One region of the Pseudarthrobacter sp. MDT1-56 genome, then DNA from elsewhere that is predicted to be linked to it. Evidence: predicted binding sites of a transcription regulator. Region 1 holds the regulator's gene; each other region holds the start of a gene.
What was found. The regulator LexA, encoded in region 1, represses DNA repair genes until DNA is damaged. The targets are predictions, from matches to a motif close to TCGAACANNTGTTCGA.
Positions count from the first base shown of each region.

Region 1 (5,433 bases):
GGCAGCGCGCAGGGCGCGGGCGAAGGCCTTGAACTGGGCCTCGACGATGTGGTGCGGATCCCGGCCTGCGGTGACGTTCATGTGCAGGCAGATTCCGGCGTGCAGGGTGATCGCCTCGAAGATGTGACGGGTCAGGGACCCGGTGAAGTGTCCGCCAATCAGGTGGTACTCCTGGCCGGCGGGCTCGCCACCGTGCACGAGGTAGGGGCGGCCGGAGACGTCGACGACGGCCTGCGCGAGGGCCTCGTCGAGGGGTACCGTGGCTTCCCCGAAGCGGCGGATCCCGGCCTTGTTCCCCAGCGCGGTGCGCAGGACTTCGCCGAAGGTGATGGCTACATCCTCAACCGTGTGGTGGACATCAATGTGCGTATCGCCGGTGGCCTTGACCGTCATATCGATCAGGGAGTGCTTGCTCAGCGCCGTCAGCATGTGGTCGTAGAACGGAACGGACGTGCTGATGTCGGAGACCCCGGTGCCGTCCAGGTTGATCTCGACCAGCACGGATGACTCGCTGGTGGTCCGCTCCATGCGTGCGGTCCGGCCCTCGGCAGCGGTTGATCCGGTGTTGCTCATGTGGGTGTCCTTTGGATGACGACGGTGCCCGGCGAACAGGGCAGGGTGGATGTCCTGGGTTAAGTCTAGGCGGGCTGCACTGCTTGGCCGGCCAGGATCCGTTCGAGGGCTTCGAGGAAGGCTGTGGTTTCCGTCTCAGTCCCGGCGGTGACGCGAAGGTGCCCGGGAATCCCAACATCGCGGATCAGCACACCGGCGTCGAGCAGGCCCTGCCAGACCTCGTGCGGATTGTCCAGGCCGCCGAAGAAGACGTAGTTTGAGTCGGAGGCGGCCGGTTTGAGGCCCATCCGCTGCAGTTCGGACACGATCCTGTCCCGCTGGCGCTTGATGTCTTCGACGTCGGCCATCAGCGCGACCCGGTGGTGCAGGGCGGCCAGGGCTGTCGCCTGGGTGATGGCCGAAAGGTGGTACGGGAGCCGGACCAGCCGCAGGGCGTCCGTCACCTCGGGCGCCGCCGCCATGTAGCCAACACGGGCGCCGGCCAGGGCGAAGGCCTTGCTCATGGTGCGCGAGACGATCAGCCGTTCCCGGCCGGGCAGCAGCGTGAGGGCGCTGGGCGTGCCGTCGTGGGCGAACTCGTGGTACGCCTCGTCGACGATCACGATGGTCTGGCTGGCTTCGCCGGCCTCATAGACGGCCTCAACGACGTCCAGGCCAAGCCCGGTGCCGGTGGGGTTGTTCGGGGAACACAGGAAGACGATGTTCGGCTGGAGTCCGCGGACCTGGCGGGCGGCCGATTCCGCACTGAGTCCGTAGTCATCGGCGCGGGCCCCGACGATGTAGCCGGTGTCGGTACCGGAGGCCAGCAGCGGGTACATCGAATATGTGGGAGGGAAGCCGAGGGCGGTGCGCCCCGGGCCGCCGAAGGCCTGGAGGATCTGCTGGAGAACCTCGTTGGAACCATTTGCGGCCCAGATGTTGTCGGCACCCAGTCCGTGGCCGAGGTATTCCGCGAGGGCTTCGCGCAGTTCCGTGAATTCGCGGTCCGGATAGCGGTTCAAGCCGGCTGCGGCAAGCGTGACGGCCTCGGAAATCGCGGCCCGCACGTCGGCCGGGACACCATGGGTGTTTTCGTTGACGTTGAGCAGGATGGGGACGTCCAGCTGCGGCGCGCCGTACGGCGTCAGGCCGCGCAGGTTGGTCCGGAGGGGAAGTCGGTTCAGGCGCTCTAGCTGGTCAGTCACTGCACCAGTTTAAGTGAGATCGCGGCGGGCCCTGAAACTGTGACGGATCGGGCGGGTTACTTGGACGGAATGAAGAGTGCCTGGCCCGGCACAACACGGGCGGCGTCCAGGTTGTTCAGCTGGATGATATCGGTGACGACGTCTCGGGGGTCGCGCTCCGGCGCCACGGCCTCGGCGATGGCCCAGAGCGACTCACCGGGCTGCACCGTCACGGTCACGGTGGGAGTCAGCGACAGCCCGGCAGCGGACTCTGCCGCCTTGGCCGGGGCGTTGAGGAAACCGCTGAAGGACAAAATGAGCGCGGCCAGCAGAATCAGCGGCACCCCGATGAAGACAAAGCGCCCCCGCCGGGTGAGCCGCAGCGGCGCCTGCTTGACCCGCGGCCCCCGGCCCGCATTGCTGTTTCCGCCAGCCGGGACGTGCTGGGCGATGGGGCCCTGCTGACCAAAGGCGCCCTGCTGGCCGGCGGACGTACCGCCCTCTGGGCGGCCGTAGTTGCCGAATGCGTCGCGGCCGAAAGTGTCGTGAAACGCGCTTGATGCTGACATGAACTGAGCCCTCCTGGACCATACTGTGCCGCCCGGCGTACTCCACGTACTTGCCGCCAACCGGCCTAACCTTCGAACAAAGAACCGAACGTCACGCTGTGTCCGAACAATGCTCCACCCTCTAACGGCGATGACTAGAACACATATTCGAACCTTGCTTGTTCTGTTTTAGCACTTATCAACGAACAATGTCGAGACTCGCTAGAACAAATGTTTGAAAAAGCAGTGTGGCTGGCCTACGTTTGAGCTACAGAACAACCACTTCTGCAGTTGATCAGCAGGGTCTGACATTTCAGGCCGGAAGTTCCCGGCAGCCGCAGCCACGGCGGCCGGGCCGAACGGAAAGGCGTTGGCGAACATGGCAGCACCAGCCACTGGCGGCAGGGCCACCCAGCAACGGAGCCCGCAGGCAGCCCGGCCACCAAAGAGCCTCACCGTCCGGCAAAAGAAGATCCTGGAAACCATCCAGCGCTCCGTCACGGACAACGGCTATCCGCCCTCCATGCGCGAGATCGGCGACACCGTTGGCCTGGCCAGCCTCTCCAGCGTCACCCACCAGCTCTCCCAGCTGGAGAAACTTGGCTACCTGCGGCGTGACCCCAAGCGCCCCCGCGCCATGGAAGTGCTGATGCCGCTGACCCTCGACGAGGGAACCACGAAGATTTCAGGGGTGGAGAAGTCCAGCGGACTGCGCACGGTCGGCGGATTGTCGGTCTCCGAGCTGGCCAGCGCCACCGACACCGCCATGGTGCCGCTGGTGGGCCGCATTGCCGCGGGCGGGCCGATCCTGGCCGACCAGGTCGTCGAGGACGTGATGCCCCTGCCACGCCAGCTGGTGGGCCACGGCGAGCTCTTTATGCTCAAAGTCGCGGGGGACTCGATGATCGACGCCGCCATCTGCGACGGTGACTGGGTGGTTGTGCGCCGGCAGGGCGACGCCATCAACGGCGACATCGTCGCCGCGTTGCTGGATGACGAGGCGACGGTCAAGACATTCCGCCAGCGCGACGGCCACACCTGGCTGCTGCCGCAGAACACCCAGTACGAGCCCATCCTCGGCGATCACGCCGTCATCATGGGCAAAGTCGTCTCGGTGCTGCGCTCCCTCTAGGACCTCTCAGGACCGGCACGTCAAAAGCCGCGAAATGGGCCCCTCCGGAATCGGACGGGGCCCAACGCGTTTGTGCGGACTACTTGGCGGGCTGCCCGGATTCCTTCGCGAGCCGTTCCAGGGCTGCGTAGGCAATCGCGGGGTCGGTGGTGGGCCAGAACGGCGGCAGGGCGGCGCGGAGGAATCCCCCGTAGCGCTCGGTGGAGAGTCGTGAGTCCAGCACTGCCACCACTCCCCTGTCCGTCGTCGTACGGATCAGCCGGCCGGCACCCTGGGCCAGGCGGATGGCGGCGTGGGTCGCGGAAACGCTCATGAACCCGTTACCGCCGGCCTGGGCCACCGCACGGGACCGTGCTGTCATCAGTGGGTCGTCGGGCCGCGGGAACGGGATCCGGTCGATCACCACGAGGCGGCAGGAGGTCCCCGGCACGTCGACACCCTGCCACAGCGACATGGTGCCGAAGAGGCAGGTGTCCGGTTCGTCGGCGAACTGTTTGACCAGCGCGGTCATGGTCGAATCCCCCTGGCAGAGGATGCTCATGTCCAGCCGCGGGCGCAGGGCCTCAGCGGCTTCCTCGGCGGCGCGCCGGGAGGAGAACAGGCACAGTGCTCCGCCGCCGGAGGCCCGGATCAGCTTCTCGAGCTCGTCTAGGGCTTCCGGGGACATGCCGCGGCCGGGTTTGGGCAGGTGCTTGGCAACGTAGAGGATGCCCTGTTTCGGATATTCGAAGGGCGAGCCGACGTCGACCCCGGTCCAGCTCGGGGCACCTGGCCCTACCAGGCCCAGGCCGCCGGCGGCGGGTTCGAAGGCTGACCCGATCGCCAGCGTCGCCGACGTCAGGATGACGGTGTGGTCCGCGAACAGGCCCTCGCGGAGCCGTCCGGCGACGCTGAGCGGTGCGATGTTGATCAGGGCCGGCGCGGACTCGTCCGGCTGGGAGTAGCCCTGCTGCGGGTCGAAGGTGCTGTTGCGGGAAAACCAGACCACCTCGCGGTTTTCGCGGGCGGCGAGCAGCCGTTCGCAGAGCTCCAGGATCACCATGAGGCGGGAGCGCGCGAGCTGGCGGCCGCCGTCGGCCGTGTTGGCGCTGTCCCCCTTGGAGTCCGAGAGCGCCGCGCGGCAGGCGTCCCGCAGCTGGTCCACGCAGTCCAGTTGTTCGCTGTTGAGGCCGTTGGGCATCAGTCCGCTGGGGACCCCTTCGATGGCAAGTTCGAGGTTGGACGCGGCGTTGTTCAGGGCGTCCACCGTGATGCCGGTGTGCTTCCGCGCCCCCGACGCGGCGGCGTGCACCATCGCGACGGAGAGCTGGCCGGACACGGCGCCGGTTACCCGGTCCTGCAGCTCGTGGGCTTCATCCACCACCACCACGTCGTATTCCGGCAATACCGCCAGGCCCTCGAAGGCGCTGACAGCCAGCATGGCGTGGTTGGTGACGACGACGTCGGCGTCCGCGGCGTTCTGCCGGGCCAGTTCGCTGAAGCATTCGGCCGCGAGGGGACATTTCTGCGCGCCCAGGCACTCCATCGAGGTGACGGAGACCTGCCGCCACGCCCGGTCCGTGACCCCGGGCAGGAGCTCGTCACGGTCCCCCGTCACGGTGTCCTCGGCCCATTCGCGCAGCCTGACGACTTCCTTACCGAGCTGGGACGACGGGCCGCCCATCGCCGCGGCGAAATGCGGGACGGACGTGTCCTCGCCGAGCGAGAAGAGCTGGCCCTCGGAGGGCTCTTCGGAGGGGAAACCGCCCTCGAGCTTGTGGCGGCACACGTAGTTGGAGCGGCCCTTGACCAGGGCGACCTTGACTGGCCGCTCCAGCGCCGGGGTGATGGTCTTCAGCAGCCGGGGCAGGTCCCGGCCAACGATCTGGGTCTGCAGGGCCAGGGTGGCGGTGGAGACCAGGGTGGGTTTGTCGCTGACCAGCGAATGGGCGATCAGCGGGATCAGGTACGCGAGGGACTTCCCGGTTCCGGTGCCGGCCTGGACCAGCAGGTGGTCGCCGCTGTCAATCGCGCGCGC
Region 1 is NZ_JBWZCK010000007.1:50,817-56,249, forward strand. It holds gene hisB (imidazoleglycerol-phosphate dehydratase HisB) at 1-573, opposite strand, end outside; gene AC50YC_RS11295 (histidinol-phosphate transaminase) at 639-1,757, opposite strand; gene AC50YC_RS11300 (LysM peptidoglycan-binding domain-containing protein) at 1,814-2,305, opposite strand; gene lexA (transcriptional repressor LexA) at 2,664-3,416, shown strand; gene AC50YC_RS11310 (ATP-dependent DNA helicase) at 3,496-5,433, opposite strand, start outside.

Region 2 (5,433 bases), on a different contig from region 1:
AATGCACGCAGCCTGCCGCAGAGGAATCCCGGCGCATGCAGGAGAACGCCGGCCGGGTGCTCGACTCCTTCCTGCAACAGGCGCTGGCCGCCGCTGTCTGACGATCCGCTGTGCCCTGCTGCAGGCGCCCGGCCCGGGCAGTCACCCCGCTTTGACGACCGGGAGCTCGGCCCAGTGGGTCGTGTACCGCGGGGACAGCATGCCGCGTTTCATGCTCCAGTCCGGCCCGCCCCGGATTCCGGCGCGGCCCAGCCCGATGGAGCCGCGTCCATACCGCCGGCTGACCTCCTCCAGCAGCGAGCCGATGCCGCGTTCCTCGTGCGGGTTCTCGAAGATCTCCAGCGGTGCCTGGTTGCCGGTGGGGCGCAGATCGGTGACCATGATCCCGGCGCGGACGTACCTCATGCCGTTCTCGGCCCGGGGGAGCAGGGCATACGCCGCCTTCGCCAGGAGTACCGGGTCAGCGGTGGGCATGGGCAGGGGCACGCACACCGTGGGGTGCGAGCTGGGCTGCGGGCTGTAATGGGACGTGGCGGCGAAGGCCGTCAGCACCTTAGCCTGGAGCCCGTGCCTCGCCAGTCGGGCACTGGCCTGCTGGGCATAGACGCCGAGGACCTGGCGAAGGCCGGCGCTGGTGGTGATCGGGGTTGAGAAGGAACGGCTGAAGATCAGCTGGTCGCGGCCGATCCGCTCTTGCTCGAGGGGGATGCACGGAGTTCCCTGGAGTTCCAGGACGGTCCGCATCAGTACCACGGAGAAGCGGTCCCGGATCCTGGCCGGGTCCGCCCGCGCGAGGTCCAGGATCGAATGGATGCCCAGGGCATTGAGCCGTTTGGTCAGCCGCGTCGCGACTCCCCAGAGTTCGACCACGGATAGGCCCGCCATGAGCTTCTCCTGCTGGCCAGCGGGCACGGCATCCCAGTGGCAGACGCCGTCGAACGCCGGGTTGTGTTTGGCCCACTTGTTGGCCAGCTTCGCCAGCGTCTTGGTGCCGGCGATGCCGACGCAGACGGGGACACCGACGTTCCGGCGCACCGCCGTCTTCATGGTGTGCCCCAGCCGCTGAAGCTCCTCCGGGGTGCCGCTGACGCCCAGGAATGCCTCGTCGATGCTGTAGACCTCCAGCCAGGCCGAGTAACGGCCGAGGAGCTCCATCACCCTGGCGCTGATGTCCCCGTACAGCTCGTAGTTGCTGGATAGTGCCACGAGCCCCCATTCCTTGGCCCGGGGCGCGAGCTTGAACCAAGGCTCGCCCAGGGGGATCCCGAGTGCCTTGGCCTCGGGGGAGCGGGTGACGGCGCAGCCGTCGTTGTTGGAGAGGACCACCAGCGGACGGCCCTCGAGGGAGGGGTTGAAGGCGCGTTCGGCGCTGGCATAGAAGCTGTTCACGTCAACCAGGGCGATGCTGCCACGGCCGGGCACGGCCCTAGACATGGTGCAGGCAGCGGGTCGCGACACCCCAAATGACCAAGTCCGACAGGCCCGGGACCATGATGTCCGGATAGCGGGGGTTGTCTGCCTGAAGCACCACGCCCGAAGCCGTCAGGCGCAGCCTCTTGACCGTGAGTTCCCCATCGAGGACTGCGATGACGACGCAGCCGTCGCGCGGCTCGAGTGCCCGGTTGACGATCAGCTCGTCGCCGTCGCTGATCCCCGCGCCCTCCATGGAGTCGCCGGACACCCGGACGACGTACGTGCTGGTGATGTCCTTGATGAGATGTTCGTTGAGGTCAATGCGGCCGTCAAAGTAGTCCTGGGCCGGAGAAGGGTAGCCGGCGGCGACCTGCACCGGCGAGATCAGGACCGACAAAAGAGAAGTGCCCGCGTCTATCACGCGGGGCCCGATGATTACGCCCACAACACACCTTTATTCGAATATATGTTCGATCTATTCAGTGTAGCCCCGGGTGCTGACATTGAGCATTCTTCGCGGAAGTTCCTGGCCGACAGGGGTGGCGACACTCCAGCATGACGTTGGCCACGGCGTCCTCTTCACGCTGCGGCAGGCGATCATCCACACACACGATGCAGCTTCGTGGGCGTTAGGGATCTGTGGGTGGGCTGTGTCTGTATGCTGTGCACATGACGGCGCCGCAGATCTATGTCAGTTTCCCCGGCACGGCGCGTGAAGCACTCGGCTTCTACGCGGACGTTTTCGGCGGAGAGCTTTCCTTGTTCACCAACGAGGACTTCAGTAGAAGCGACGGCGTGCCGGGCGCCATAGCTCACGGAGTGCTCAGCGGGGTCGTTGCGATGGCGGGATCGGATGTGGCGGCAGGCCAGAAAAGTGTCCGGCTCGAAGGTGTCATGCTCTCATTGCTGGGGACCGTCGAACCGTCAGTGCTTCATGAGTGGTTCGACAAGCTCGCTGTCGGCGGCCAGGTGGTGGACCCCCTTGCCCCGAAGCCTTGGGGCGCTTCGGACGGCCAAGTCATAGACCGGCACGGCCTTCACTGGCTCATCGGATACGAACCTGAGCCGTAAGCGACGCACAGCTGCCTAACGAGGCCGCAACGGAGTGGTTCTGCTCCACTACCCGGGAGGGGGCGCCTAACGGCCCACCTGCTGGGAACCGGGGACAGGCTGCCCTTCAGTGGACCACCCGATAGCGCACGTGGGTGACGAGCCGGGTGCCGCGCACTTCCGTCGGCTCAAGCTTGAGGTTGCCGACTCCGTCCAGCAACCGCTCACCCGCTCCCAGGACGATAGGCGCGATGTGGAGCCGCAGCTCGTCGATCAGCCCCGCCGAAAGGTACTGTCGCACGGTCTGCGCTCCTCCGGCAATGGCCACGTCCTTGCTCCCAGCGGCCTTCCGTGCCTGGGCCAGCGCAGATTCGATCCCCTCGGTCACAAAGTTGAACCTGGTGCCGCCCTGCATGTCCAGGGGCTCGCGTTGCTGATGGGTGAGAACGAACACGGGTGCGTGATAGGGCGGCTCCTCACCCCACCATCCCCGCCAATTCTCATCCCACGCCCCGGGCCCTGCGAACATGTTCCGTCCCATGATGAAGGCGCCGGCCGCGAGGATGCCTTCGCGCTCGGCTGCATTGGACTCGGGTTCTTCGAACTGCCACCTGTGCAGGAGCACTCCGCCCTCGCCGAGAGGTTCCGCCTGGCTCTGGTTCGGACCGGCGGCGAATCCGTCGAGCGAGATGGTCAGATCGCATGTGACGCGGCCCATGGGCACATTACGTCACCACCATGTCACCCCGAAGCCGACTGCAGGGAATTTTCCATGGCGACCGCTGGTGCCTTTCCGTACTGTGCCTCACTCCTGATGTTCGACGTCCTGGACGGATCGGGACAACAGGCAGAACTCGTTGCCCTCGGGATCGCCCAGGACCACCCAGCTGACGTCCGGGCCCTGGCCCACGTCCATGCGCCGCGCGCCGAGGGCGAGCAGTCGCTCGAGCTCCTCGGCAGTGGATACGCCGTCAGCCCGGAGGTCGAAATGCAGCCGGTTCTTGACGGTCTTGCCCTCGGGCACCGCGACCACATCAATGGAAGGCCAGGTCTTGTCCTGCGGCGCGATGCTGATGACGCCGCTATCCTCGTCGACAACATGCCAGCCGAGGACGGCGCACCAGAAGTCGGCCACCACCCGTGGCCGGATCGCGTCGATGGTAATCACTGCTAATTGGCTGGGCATGGCCCCACGATAGCCCGGGAAGGTCAGCAGGAGGACCTTGCAGCGCTGGTGCGGTTCCTGCCCGCGGATCGCGGATCGCGGGTGCGGGGCCGGGAGCGTCGTCATGGGCGGGGCCGCCTCGTCTCCCTCAGCCTGCTCGACGGCGCGGGCCAGCCGTTCCCGCTCCCGGGTGACCCACCCGCCCGGGGCATAGTTCTGGAGGAACGTCTCAGCGAACTCCACGGGGTCATCCCCGACAATCCCGCGGATCGGCGTTCCGTCAGCCGCAGCCTGCTCGAACAGGTCGGCAAGGTCCTCGAACATCGACGATGCGCTGTCGCCGTCCGCCGGACCGAAATACATCACATACCGTTCCAGCGCCTCGACCGCCGTGCGATAGTTCGCGGGGAGCCGTTGCGTGCGGGCCTTGTATTCCCGCCAGCGTCGCTTGTCGCCGATCACCTTTGAGGTGAACTTTGAGATGGACATGGTCATCTGCCTCCGTCGCGGAGCTGTTCAAGCCGATCTGTGAGGAAGCTCCAGGTCCTCCAGAAGTCTTCGAGATATTCCCGTCCCTGAGCGTTGAGGGAGTACACCTTGCGCGGGGGCCCCTTCTGGGACGGACGCTTCTCGACGTCGACAAGGCCTTTCTGCTCGAGCCTGATAAGCAGCGCGTACACCGTCCCCTCGGCGATCTCGGAGAAGCCCCTCGCCCGGAGCTGCGTCGTGATTTCGTACCCGTACGCCGGCTTCCCGGTCAGGAGGGCCAGCACGATGCCCTCCAGCGTCCCCTTGAGCATTTCCGTCATCTGCTTGCCCATGGGACATCACCTCCTACTACTCAGTGCTACTAGCTACTGCTACATAGTAGCGCTAGGTAGCGGGGTTGCAAGCCTCCTGGTGTGGTCACCAGCGACGGAGCCTTCCGGCCCCATATCCGGCCGCTAAGTTAGCTTCGTCACGTGCCGGGTTTTCGACGAAAATCCCGGCGCGGCGGGCCTCATACTTGGAATGACCCCGGCGGACTTTCCCCACCGCCAGGTATGAGGAGGGTCCATGAAAACCTTGAGAATTTTGCAGAGCACTGTGCAAAGCACTGTGAAAAGCGCAGTTACGAACGAGTACTATCCCTCGGCGGCGGTGCTGGCCGGAGTGGTCCTGTTTTGGGGCATAGGGCTCTTCGGCGGGTTGTCGCTGCTGAGCAACCACCAGACGCTGCTGACCACGCTCAGCTGGCTGCTGTTTGTCTACGCCGCGGCTGTGCTCACGCCGCTCGCGGGACTCATCGCGGTGGTGGACCTGTCACGGCGCTGGCTGCGGAACCGGGCGTCCGGCGCCGCAACGTCGGCCGAGACCGCGTAGGGCCGCCGGGCACCTATTCGAAGCGGGACGGGTCGCCCATGCCGCGCCGGACGATTTCGGCCACGCCGCTGGAGTAGTCGATCACCGTCGTCGGCTCCGCGCCGCAGTCGCCGGAGTCAATCACGGCGTCCACGACGTGTTCCAGCCGTTCCTTGATCTCCCAGCCCTGGGTCAGCGGCTCTTCCTCGTCCGGGAGCAACAGCGTGCTGGAGAGCAGCGGCTCGCCCAGTTCCGCCAGCAACGCCTGGACCACCGGGTTGTCCGGGATGCGCACGCCGACGGTCTTCTTCTTCGGGTGCAGCAGCCGCTTGGGAACCTCTTTCGTGGCCGGCAGGATGAACGTGTAGCTCCCGGGAGTGACGGCCTTGATGCTGCGGAACACATCGTTGTCGATCTGCACGAACTGGCCCAGCTGGGCGAAGTCCTTGCAGACCAGGGTGAAG
Region 2 is NZ_JBWZCK010000002.1:61,636-67,068, forward strand. It holds gene AC50YC_RS03530 (AfsR/SARP family transcriptional regulator) at 1-101, shown strand, start outside; gene AC50YC_RS03535 (Y-family DNA polymerase) at 142-1,434, opposite strand; gene AC50YC_RS03540 (LexA family protein) at 1,427-1,858, opposite strand; gene AC50YC_RS03545 (VOC family protein) at 2,083-2,484, shown strand; gene AC50YC_RS03550 (dihydrofolate reductase family protein) at 2,591-3,181, opposite strand; gene AC50YC_RS03555 (VOC family protein) at 3,269-4,117, opposite strand; gene AC50YC_RS03560 (PadR family transcriptional regulator) at 4,120-4,449, opposite strand; gene AC50YC_RS03565 (hypothetical protein) at 4,727-4,990, shown strand; gene AC50YC_RS03570 (L-threonylcarbamoyladenylate synthase) at 5,004-5,433, opposite strand, start outside.
Region 2: AC50YC_RS03540 (LexA family protein) is a predicted target of LexA. The motif match lies at 1,872-1,887, and genes of this name have one in related genera.

Region 3 (5,433 bases), on a different contig from region 1:
CTCGTCCCGCTGTTCAAAGTGGTCTCGCCCGTCCCGGTGCTGACGACCTCCGTCGCGGACCTGGCCTACCGGGTCGCGGCGCGTTACGCCGGCAACGTCAGCGACGTGCTCCGTGTCGCCGTGCCGCCGCGGATGGCGAAACTGGAGAAGGACCTCGCTCCCGATGGAATCCAGGATCCGTCGCTCTTCACTGACGGGGACGACGACGGGTCGGGACCGGCACTACCTGCCGGACTGGAAGCGTCCAGCTGGACCTCCTACCGCAACGGCCCGGCCTTCCTGCAGCACCTCAATGCCGGGGAGTCGCCGCGGGCCGTGCTCAGCGCGCTCCAGGGCTTCGGGCCCGGAGGCTGGCCGCGCCTGATTGCCGAGGCGGTGGCCGCCGTACGCCTGTCCGGCCGCGGCGCCGTCGTCGTGGTGCCCGACTACCGGGACCTGGACCGGGTGGAGTCCGCTCTCCTGCAGCTCCTGCCCGCCGGAGACGTCGCAAGGCTCACCGCGGACGACGGCCAGACCCCGCGCTACCGCAGCTTCCTGCGCATCCTCAGCGGCGCTGCCGGCGTTGCCGTCGGCACCCGTTCCGCCGCCTACGCTCCCGTCCACAATCTCGGCCTGGTGGTCTGCTGGGACGACGGGGACGACCTGCACATCGAGCAGCGCTCACCCTATGCGCACTCCCGCGAAGTCCTGCTGCTGCGCGCCGGGCAGGAGGGCGCCGCGTGCCTGCTCGCCGCGCATACCCGGAGCACCGAGACGCAGCGCCTCGTCGAAGCGGGGTGGGCCTGGCCCGTGGAAGCGGATCGCACCGTCGTCCGCCGGACCGTTCCGCGGGTGCTGAACACCGCGGACAGCTACGAACTCGAACATGATCCGCTGGCCAGGATCGCGCGGTTGCCGGGCGCCGCCTGGCGTGCCGCCAAGGACGGGCTCGAACGTGGCCCGGTCCTGGTCCAGGTGGCGCGGGCCGGCTACGCGCCGTCGCTCGCCTGCGACAACTGCCGCGAACCGGCGCGCTGTACCGCCTGCAGCGGGCCGCTGGCCATCGCCGGGGCGAGCGGGAGCTCCGCCGTGCCGCAGTGCCGCTGGTGTTCTACGCCGGCGCCGGCCTGGCGCTGCGGCACCTGCAACGGGACCCGGCTCCGGCGGGGCGCTACCGGGGCGCTGCGCACGGCAGAGGAACTGGGCCGCGCCTTCCCGGGCAAGCCGGTCATCACCTCGTCGGGGGACCGGGTGCTGGCCACGGTTCCGGATTCGAAAGCCCTGGTCGTGGCGACGGTCGGCGCGGAACCCGTCGCTGCCGGCGGTTACGCGGCGGCACTGCTGCTTGACGGTGACTCGCTGCTGCGGCGCGAAAACCTGAGGGCGGGGGAGGACGCCGTCCGGCGCTGGTTCAACGCCGCAGCCTTGGTCCGGCCCGCGGGTGAGGGCGGTCTTGTGGTCATCACCGCGGACGACGCAGCCGGCGTCGGGGCCCTGCTGCGCTGGGACCCTGCCGGCTACGCCCAGCGGGAATTATCCCTCCGCCAGGAGCTGCAGCTGCCGCCGGCCGTCCGGGTCGCTTCCATCACCGGCGGCCGGACCGCCGTCGGGCACTTCGGCCAGGCCGTCGAGCAGCAGCTGGGCCCGCAGGGGATTGTACTGCGGACCGCCGGCCCGGCCCCCCTCGTGATGGCCGGCGCCCCCGGCCAGGCAGGGACCCAGGGCAAAGCCGACGGTGCCGCCGATGAGGACGTCCGGACGCTGCTGTTCATCCCTTACGGCCAGGCCGCGCAGGTAACCCGGGCGCTGCGGGCGGTCAAGGTAGCGGCCGCCGCCAAACGCACCGACGACCCGGTCCAGCTGCGGCTCGACGGCGTGGACGTGCTCTAGATCGACTCTGAACGAGGTACGTGCCCTCGGTGACGGTGCCGTCACCGGCCACGCGCACCGGGTCTACGTCCTCATCGATCCCGCCGCCGAAGACGTACACGCCCGCCGCCTTGGCCTCGTCGATGACGGCATGCGCGGCTTCGACCACAGCTTCGAAGCCGCGGCTGGGCTCGACGGCATAAGCCCTGCGCGGACATCCTCTCGTCGTTCCCGGACTCCCAAATTCGTTCCGCAAAACCTGTCCTCCAAAACCTGTCCTCCGTGAACGACTTTCACCCGGACCTGGCCCGTACCGGCGTCGGGCTGCACTGCGTCCGGCTCCACCATTTAATGTCGGTGACTCGTGATTTTATGGAGGTATGGAAAGCACGGCGTGGAGTGCGGAGTCCAGGGAGGCGCTGGCGGCTGTCGCGGCGTCCGTTGCTGCGCTGGCTGTTTTCGCCTCGGGCGGGGACCGCGCTGATCGGTCCGGCGCCGATCCGCTCCGGGGTGCCGAGTCTGATCCGTTGTGGGCTGATCCGTTGCGGGAGCTGGCGGATGGCTGCCTGGACAGTATGACCGGCGTGGCGCGGGTGGAGGCCGGGATGGCCGCGCTGAAGGTTTGGCTGACCGCGGACTACGCGGAGGCGACCCGGGCCCTGGCCTCCCCGGCGGCGTCCCCGCAGGACCGCGCCGTCCAGGAGATGGCTTTGGTCGCTGAGGTCGCGTGCGCATTGACGGTCAGTGAACACGCCGCCGGAGCCCTGCTGGGTGAGAGTCAGGCCCTGACGACTTCGCTGCCGCTGACCCTGGCGGCCCTGCAGGCCGGGACAATCTCCTGGGCCTATGCCCGGATCATGGTGGACGAGACCAGCAATCTGGATCCGGCCGGGGCGGCGGCATTGGAGGCGCACTTCCTGGACCCGGACGCGCCGAACCCGGCCCGCGGGTGCCCGGCCGGGGACCTCGTCCCGGGCCGGTTCCGCGCCAAGGCCCGTGTTTGGCGGGAACGCCACCACCCGGTCAGCATCGAACAACGCCACACCAAGTGTGCTGCGGACCGGCGGGTCGAGTACTGCCCGGACCGGGACGGGATGGCCTGGCTCTCCGCGTACCTCCCGGCCGACACCGCCGCGGGGATCTGGGAGCGGACCACCGCCGCCGCCCGCGCCCTCCAGGGCCCGGAGGAGGCCAGGACCCTGACCCGGCTCCGCGCCGACGTCGCCGCCACCTGGCTCCTCAGCACTGGACTGGCCGAAGGCGGCACCGGGACCATCGGCGGCACAAGCGAGGGAGGACACGGTCTGGCTGGCGGCACCGGCACCGGCACGGATGTCAGCGGCCTGGGTGGGGGTGTGCCGGTCCCGCGGGCGCAGGTCCTGGTCACCGTCCCGGTCCTGTCCCTCCTGGGTGCCACTGAGGAACCGGCGATGCTGGACGGGTACGGGCCGATCCCGCCGTCGATGGCCCGCCGCCTGGTCGCCGACGGTGCGGGTTCCTTTTACCGGGTCCTGACGGACCCGCGGGACGGTGCCCCGCTGGAAATCGGCCGGACCAGCTACCGCCTCACGAAAGCTCAGCGCCAGTGGCTCCGGCTCCGCGACGGCAGGTGCCCGTTCCCGGGATGTAACAACCCGTCCCTGGACAATGAGGCGGACCATCTCCTGGCCTGGGCCGACGGAGGCACCACCGGGATCACCAACCTGGGCCAGCCCTGCCCCAAGCATCACCGCCTGAAGCACAGCTCGGCCTGGACACCATCCGGGGCAAGCGAACACAGCCCGCCGGGGTGGACCTCACCGTCGGGGCGGCACTATCCCAGCGAACAGCAGGACTGGGAACCACCAGACTGGCCGGGCCATCTCCTGTGCACGGACGGAGGCCTGCCCGCGGACGAAGAACTGGACCTGGACCTGCCCCCGGATCCAGGCTGGAATTCCGATCTGGACCCGCCCCCCGACCCCTTCCCGGACTGTCACCACTTCACGGCCGGGCACGAATTTCCTGCAGCGATCCCGGAGGATCCACCCTGGCCAGAGCCCCTGGAGGACCCTTTCCCGGAATGCCTTCTAGTCCAACGTGACTGAGCGGCCATAAGACTGCTGCTGTCTCATTTCCATGGTGCTGGCTGAACCTTGATCGACCACAGTGCCGGTTGATTGTGCAGAGGCGGCCGTGGACGATGCGCGCAGCAGGCTCAGGGTGTGTCGGGCGAGGGGGCAGCAGCCGGGGATCGAAAGCGTTCCCAAGCCGACTGGCGGGTCATGCCCAAAGCAGCGCCAATGCGTGCCCAGCTGATATTTCTTTGCCGGGCGGTCCCCACCCAGGCACACAGCCGGTCTTCGACTTGCGCGGCGACTGCGGAAATTTCCGGCAGGTGGGCAAGCAGGGCTTCATCGGTCATGCTCACCCAAGGAGCCTCTGCCGGTGAGCTGTCCGTGCCGCTCAAAAGCTTTATGGATGACCTGGCGCAGTCCTCGCAGATGGCGACACCTGGACCTGCCACGAGGCGACGCCTGCGGCTGGCTAATTTTGCACAGAAACTGCACATCGTCGGGCCTTCAAGTGGCAGTTCGACTTCCACGGCGCTCTCCTTGAGTAAGTGTGTAAACATGTTCAGTGTGGTTGACGTGTCAGGAATAACCTGACAGATTGTCAGGTGTGACCTTACAGCCAGTTGTAGACGCCGGGCGCCGGCCGCCCGACAAGACACCTCTGATGCGGCTGGTTGTGTTCCGAAAGCTGTGGATGTCCAGCGCGTTCGAGGGTGTGGGCGACGAAGCAAGCCGCGTCCTGATCCCGATCATTGCTGTCTCGATGCTTGGTGCTGGCGCCCTGGAGGTGGGAATCATCAACGCCCTGGGCCTGAGTGCCTTCCTTGTCCTGGGCGTCCCGATCGGTGTCTGGGTGGACAGGCTTCGCCGGCGTCGACTGATGATCGCCGCGGACGTGTTCCGGGCACTGGTCGCCCTGAGCGTTCCGGCGGCCTTCGTGACGGGTGCAATGACGATCGGGCATCTGCTGGTCTGCTTGACGCTGATCAGCGTCGCCGATGTCGTGTTCACCACCGCTCATGGAGCCTTCGTCCCTTCCGTGGTGGACCGGGAGCAGGTCAGCGACGCCCACGCCCGGCTGCAATCGGCCGCCAGCATAGTCGCCGTCGGCTCCCCGTCCCTGACGGCGGCGCTGCTCAGCGTCATCGCCGCACCGTTCGCCCTGGTGAAGGCAGGGATCTCCTACGTACTGTCCGCCCTGAGCCTAGGATTCTCGCCGGCGTCGCCTGCGTTCCGGTCGTCGCGCTGACGCCCCTCGCTGCGGTCCTGCCGTGGTTCCCGGCCCTCTGGCTCGGCGCGTCCACGTTCGGGTGGGCCTTCCTCGTTGTGGTCATCTCGGTGGCAGGAGCCGGCATCGTGCCCCGCATCGCTCCGGCCCACAGGTTAGGAATCGTCATGGCGAGCAGCCGACTCTTTGTCCTCGGAATCATGCCGCTCGCCAGCCTCACCGGGGGCGCGCTGGCCGCATGGATAGGTGTCCAACCCGTGCTCTGGATCTGGTCCCTGCTCGCCGGCGCCTCTGTTCTCCCAA
Region 3 is NZ_JBWZCK010000002.1:328,659-334,091, reverse strand. It holds gene AC50YC_RS04755 (primosomal protein N') at 1-1,869, shown strand, start outside; gene AC50YC_RS04750 (HNH endonuclease signature motif containing protein) at 2,229-3,935, shown strand; gene AC50YC_RS04745 (ClpX C4-type zinc finger protein) at 4,046-4,432, opposite strand; gene AC50YC_RS04740 (MFS transporter) at 4,510-5,151, shown strand; gene AC50YC_RS04735 (hypothetical protein) at 5,298-5,433, shown strand, end outside.
Region 3: AC50YC_RS04750 (HNH endonuclease signature motif containing protein) is a predicted target of LexA. The motif match lies at 2,010-2,025, and genes of this name have one in related genera.